Regions from separate parts of the Catenibacterium sp. AM22-6LB genome, predicted to be linked through region 2. Evidence: riboswitches for the same ligand, from Rfam matches in the RefSeq annotation. Region 2 holds a riboswitch; the other holds the start of a gene.
What was found. A riboswitch is a leader RNA that binds a small molecule or an ion and turns the genes downstream of it on or off. The one in region 2 is predicted to bind thiamine pyrophosphate.
Positions count from the first base shown of each region.

Region 1 (3,429 bases), on a different contig from region 2:
TTGTTCTTTCATTAAAGGAAGACCATTTTCATAAACACCAACAAAGACCTTATGTCCTCTTGCATCAATAACACTTAATGCCTGATTCATACCTGCATAAGCGGCTAAAGAGCTAACAGATTTAATCTTTACATTAGATACTGCAGCAAGTGTCTTGGCGATAGTCATAGCCACTCTGACACCTGTATAAGAGCCAGGTCCGGATGTGATAATCATTTCATTGACATCCTTTAATGCAATATGATGACGATCAAGCACTTCCTTTAATGTAGGAATTGCTTTTTCTGATTGTCTTCTAGAACCTTTTTCCTGGAAGGCTTCTAGACACACATTATCCTGAAATAAGCCTACAGCTAAATAACTATTTGATGTATCCATCACTAAACTAATCATGTGTAACCTCCCTCACATAGTTCTCATACTTTTCACCGATAGGATGAAGCTTTAAAGAACGTGTTTCATCTTCATTCTTTATTATTTCTATTTCTAATCTTTCTTCTGGAATAATGTCTTCAATAAACTGTGGCCATTCAATCACACATAAGCCATCATCTTCAAACATCTCTTCAAATCCTAAATCATCATCTGCCCCTTCTAGGCGATATGCATCAAAATGATAGAGAGTCATACGTCCAGAATAAACCTTCACAATAGTAAAAGTAGGAGAATTGATGATCTTCTTGATGTCAAGTCCCTGTCCAATTCCTTTTGTGAATGTAGTCTTACCGGCCCCTAAATCACCTGTTAATGTGATAATAGAATGGGGAAAGATTGTTTCTCCAATACGTTTACCAAAAGCAATCATTTCAGCTTCATTTTTTAAGTTTATCATTTTTAGTTCCTCTATTTTTCATCATCTGCTGATATTTATTATACCACTCCTGGGCAAATCCTGCACGAAAAGGGCCAGATGCATTCATCGTCATCACAATCAAACGATTGAGCTGTTCATGGAATATCTCATCTAATTCATCTGAATATTGATATTTAATACGATGAGCCGCATATTCACCTTCATCTAATACCTTATATCGATAGCCAGGCCATACCTTTAAATCTAAATCATAATCAATATATTTAAGTGCTTCTCCATCATATAATATAGGAGAGGCAATATTACAATAATAATAGATACCATCACTTCTAATCATACAAATGACATTATACCATCTATCCTTAGGAAAATAACAGATAGCTGGTTCTTTAGTGACCCAGGAACGACCATCTGATTCTGTAACTAATGTATTATTATTTATACCGATAAAATGGCGATCTGTTTCTTCTAATATCTTACAGCGTGACCACGTACGATGTGGTTTACCGTCATGTTTATAGCAATGGATGAGCACATCCTGCCCCACTAATGAATTCTTCATAATCAAACCTCTTTCAACCTATCGAATATCATAGCAAAAAACAGGTGAAATGTACATAAACCTCACCTGTTTTTTCCTAAATAAAGCCTTTTTAAGTTATTGTTTTGTTTTTAAAATAAAAAAAACAGTGGTTTCCCACTGTTAAATAGCCTTAAATGCTTTCTGAAGTTTTGGATAAATAAGTGCAAACACTACATAAGTTAAAATAAGTGTACCTACATTATAACCAATATTATATAAGAATGAATAAACCCAAGGATTCATGTTCTTAGGTGCATAGCTTGCAAATAATACAGCACCAGATAATAAATGTGAAATGAACTTAAGGATCATTCCTACAAAAATACCTGTGTATACTTCAGTCTTACCTAATTTAAAATTAGGAATAAAGCCTGCAATACCAAGTGCTGATAATGGTACAAGATAGTCTAATACAACAGACCAAGGTCCATAATATAAAGCAAGACCTAATACAAACTGCATAGCAGTGGCACCAACACCAACAATAACTCCATATTGTGCACCCATTAAATAACTTGCAAGTACGATTGGTAATAAACTTAAAGTTATAGAACCACCCTCTGGCTGTCCTGGAATCACCTTAAATAGTGCTTCTAGAACTAACTGCATAGCGATAAATAACGCAACATAAGCAATTGCTCTAGTGGATAATGTCTTCTTATTCATTTATAAATCTCCCCTTTCCAATGACTAAGATGACGCAAAGAAGTCACTAAAAAAGTACGGCCTCTCTACGCTGGTATTACCCAGATCAGATGCTAAGGGACAAGGCTTTCACCTATCTCAGCAATAAATGCGCCCCTGGCAGTAATGATTATATTACAGAACATTCTTTTTGTCACGTAATCTAAATTTATAGTAGAAATGTTAGGGGTTTCTGTTTATAATAGGGGTGTTTAGGAGGATATAAGCATGTCAAAAGTTTTAGCAGTTAACTGTGGAAGTTCTTCATTGAAATTCCAGTTATTTGAAATGGATACTGAAAGTGTTATCACTTCTGGTATTATTGAAAGAATCGGTATGGAAGATTCAATCTTCACTATCAAGTACAACGGTACTAAAGATAAGAAGGTCTTTGCAGTTCCTACTCACAAGGAAGCAGTACAAGTATTACTTGATACATTAATTGAAAAGAAGATTGTTGAACATTTAGATGAAATCAAGGGTATTGGTCATCGTGTCGTACAGGGTGGTCCTTATTTCGATGGTTCTTGTGTTGTAGATGATGATGTAATCGCTAAGATTGATGAATTATCACCACTTGCACCACTTCATAACCCTGCACATATTATTGGTATCAAAGCATTCAAGGAAGCTATTCCTACTGCAGGTGCTGTTGTAGTATTTGATACAGCATTCCATCACTCTATTAAGCCTGAAAACGCAGTTTACCCAATTCCATATAAGTTCTATGAAGAAAACAAGATTAGAAAATATGGTGCACATGGTACTTCTCATTACTATGTATCAAAGCGTACTCAGGAATTATTAGGCAACCCTGAACATGCTAATATTATTGTATGTCATTTAGGTGCAGGTGCTTCACTTTGTGCTGTAAAAGATGGTAAGTCTATTGATACTTCTATGGGTCTTACACCTCTTGCTGGGGTTATGATGGCAACTCGTTCTGGTGATATTGATGCATCAGTTGTAGATCACTTAATTGAAAATCTTGGATATGATATGAAGACTGTATTCAAGATGTTAAATAAAGAATCTGGTTTATTAGGTGTATCTGGTGTTTCTGGTGATATGAGAGATATTATTGATGCAAAAGATGCAGGTAACCAAAGAGCCGAATTAGCTTTTGACATGTTTAGAAAACGTGTAGCTGATTATATTGGTTCTTATTTTGTAGAACTTGGACATGTTGATGCAATTTCATTCACTGCTGGTATTGGTGAAAACAGCTTTATCGCAAGAGAAGCAATTATTGATCTAATAAAAGAAGCATTAGGCATCGTATTAGATGATAAGGCTAATGTAGAAGGTCATGGTGAAAGATTAATTTCTGCACCTGAATCTAAGATCA
Region 1 covers NZ_QTUM01000029.1:16,956-20,384, reverse strand. The annotation lists gene tsaB (tRNA (adenosine(37)-N6)-threonylcarbamoyltransferase complex dimerization subunit type 1 TsaB) at 1-393, opposite strand, end outside; gene tsaE (tRNA (adenosine(37)-N6)-threonylcarbamoyltransferase complex ATPase subunit type 1 TsaE) at 386-832, opposite strand; gene DW269_RS07525 (DUF402 domain-containing protein) at 813-1,376, opposite strand; gene DW269_RS07520 (energy-coupled thiamine transporter ThiT) at 1,518-2,063, opposite strand; TPP riboswitch at 2,109-2,210, opposite strand; gene DW269_RS07515 (acetate/propionate family kinase) at 2,310-3,429, shown strand, end outside.
Region 1: it holds a riboswitch for thiamine pyrophosphate, as region 2 does, so the genes downstream of both, DW269_RS07520 (energy-coupled thiamine transporter ThiT) here and thiC (phosphomethylpyrimidine synthase ThiC) in region 2, are expected to answer to the same signal.

Region 2 (3,429 bases):
ATTTCATTGAATGTCATCCAGTATTTTACTTTATGCTGATATCTTTCAAAACATACCTTTGCGAACTTCACAAACATATCAATGGCTTTACGATTTCTAAATCCTCCATATTCTTTTGCGAGTGCCCAAGGTAATTCAAAATGTGATAATGTGATGACTGGTTCAATACCATATTTTAATAATTCATCAAATACATCATCATAGAACTTTAAACCTTCTTCATTAGGTGTTTCTTCATCCCCTCTTGGGAAGATTCTTGTCCAGGCAATAGAAGTTCTAAATGCCTTGAATCCCATTTCAGCAAGTAATGCGATATCTTCCTTATAATGATGATAGAAGTCTACACCTACATGGTTTGGATAATCTTCTCCAGGAAGAACACCATCTGTTAAACGTCTAGGTGCTCCTGTTACGTTGTCTCCCGCTGTTTCTACATCTGTACAGCTGATTCCTTTTCCGCCTTCCTGCCAGGCACCTTCACACTGATGAGCAGCCACTGCGCCACCCCATAAAAAGTCGTCTCTAAACATTGTCTTATCTCCTTTTCTCTTTCTAATAATTATAAATAGAAATGAAAGTGATTTCTATAATTTTCAGAAATAGAGATCAAACTTTCGTAAAAATGTTTCATCTTTACATTATCAGTTCATCAATCCAATAAATAAGTGATATTTTGTTGACAGGATGTCATAAGATAACATGAAATACTTCTAACAAAAAAACTCTATAAACCTATTAACAAGATTCATAGAGCTGATGATATCCCTAATACAGTTGGCGATTTCGTCAATGATATACACATCACATAAATACGACAAAAAAGAAAGTATGAGCATTTATTTATCACTTTCATCTTCCATAATATAAAATAATTTATCGCCTAATTCTTCAGTTGCATACCCTAATTCATTCGGTTCATCATTTTCCTTAAACCCATATTCAAGATTCTTATCCAACACATAATTGCGAATCTGATTGAGTTCTGCTTCATTTAACTCTCTATCAGCTTTAACATATTCGATCACATTCTCTTTTGAATAACCATCTTCCGGATTCAAATCTTTCAACAATAATAAGTTATTCAATAATTTGACATCATCTTTTGATAATCTATACATTTTTTTACTCCTATACAACTACTTTTCTTTGAATATATTTTACCGCAATTTAAAATTATAACAATGTTTTCATTGTTACATTATTTGTTCAAAATTTCACAATAATTTTGTAACATTTTTTTAATGAAAGCGTTGCATTTTATTTATATAAGATGTAATATACCACTATCAACCAAATAAAAAAAGGGGAGCTGACGCGACGGCTGAGAAGAAATACGATCGGATTTCGACCCATATAACCTGATACGGATAATGCCGGCGTAGGAATTTTGTTTTTTTAGGTATACATGCTCAGGTATACCTTTTTTTATTATTTAAAAGGAGGAAGTGTATGAGTTACACAACACAAATGGATGCTGCAAGACAGGGTATTATTACACCTGAAATGGAAATTGTAGCCGCAAAAGAATCTATGGATGTAGAAGTATTACGTGAACACATCGCGAAAGGACATGCTATTATTCCATGTAATAAGAATCATACTTCTATTGATCCAAGTGGTATTGGTTCAATGTTGAAGACTAAGATCAATGTGAACCTAGGTATTTCTAGAGACTGTAAAGACATGGATGTAGAAATTGAAAAAGTGAATAATGCAGTAAAAATGGGCGCTGAATCAATCATGGACTTAAGTTCTTATGGTGATACACGTACTTTTAGAAAGAGATTAACTAAAGAATGTCCTGCCATTATTGGTACAGTCCCTATTTATGATGCTGTTGTTTATTATCATAAGGCTTTAAAAGATATTACTGCAAAAGAATGGTTAGATATTGTAAGAATGCATGCTGAAGATGGTGTGGATTTCATGACTATTCATTGTGGAATCAATAGAGCTATGTATGAACGTTTTAAGAATAATAAGCGTTTAATGAATATTGTTTCTCGTGGTGGTTCTATTATGTTTGCCTGGATGGCTATGACTGGAGAAGAAAATCCATTCTATGAACATTATGATGAAGTCTTAGATATCTGCCGTGAATATGATATTACTATGAGTTTAGGTGATGCATGTCGTGCTGGATGTTTGGCTGATGCAACTGATGTGGCTCAGATTGGTGAGTTAGTGACTTTAGGAGAATTAACACAGCGTGCATGGGATAAAGATGTACAGGTGATGATTGAAGGTCCTGGTCATATGCCTTTAAATCAGATTGCTGCTAATATGGAAATCCAGAAGACAATCTGTAAAGGTGCACCTTTCTACGTATTAGGCCCTTTAGTTACTGATATTGCCCCTGGTTATGATCATATTACTGCTGCCATCGGTGGTGCTATTGCAGCCACTTATGGTGCATCATTCTTATGTTATGTGACTCCTGCCGAACATCTTCGTCTGCCTAATCTAGATGATGTTAAAGAAGGTATTATTGCATCTAAGATTGCCGCACATGCAGCAGACATAGCGAAGGGTATTCCTGGTGCCATGGAATTAGATAATAAGATGGCATGTGCAAGAAAGAAGCTGGACTGGGAAGAAACATTTAAATACTCAATTGATCCAGAAAAAGCAAGACGTTATCGTGCTGAAGCAGCACCTGAAAAAGAAGATACATGTTCTATGTGTGGTAACTTCTGTGCTGTTAAGAATATGAATCGTATTCTTGATGGTGAAATTGTAAATATTTTTGATGAATAAGAAAAAAAGCGTAACTCATATATATGAGTTACGTCTTTTTGTATTAGTCTAAATCAGCACCGTTAGATTCGCAGACTTTCTTATACCAGAAGAATGAATCTTTCTTGCTTCTAGAGAAGTCCCCAGTTCCATCATCATGTCTATCTACATAGATGAAACCATAACGTTTCGCATACTGTCCAGTACCTGCAGATACTAAGTCGATTGGTCCCCAAGTTGTATAACCGATTAGTGGTACACCGTCTTCGATAGCTTCATCCATTGCTTTAATATGATCTCTGAAGTAATCAATTCTATAAGTATCGTGTACAGAACCATCTTCTTCTACCTTATCGAATGCACCAAAACCATTTTCTACAACCATTAATGGTGTATGAGGATAACGGTCATGTAGGATATTTAATGTATATCTTAATCCATCAGGGTCAATCTGCCATCCCCAGTCAGAAGCCTTTAAGTAAGGGTTCTTAGCACCTGTTGCAAGGTTACCATTTGTCTTTTCAGCGTTTTCATCAACTGTTACACAGTTAGACATATAGTAAGAGAATGTATAGAAGTCAATAACACCTTCCTTAATAATCTTCTTATCTTCTTCAGTAATAAATGAAGTATCAATGCCATGATCCTTGAAATATCTGAACATATATGTTGGATATTCACCACGAACCTGTA
Region 2 covers NZ_QTUM01000052.1:2,959-6,387, forward strand. The annotation lists gene DW269_RS09940 (6-phospho-beta-glucosidase) at 1-530, opposite strand, end outside; gene DW269_RS09945 (hypothetical protein) at 837-1,118, opposite strand; TPP riboswitch at 1,293-1,402, shown strand; gene thiC (phosphomethylpyrimidine synthase ThiC) at 1,450-2,757, shown strand; gene DW269_RS09955 (glycoside hydrolase family 1 protein) at 2,801-3,429, opposite strand, start outside.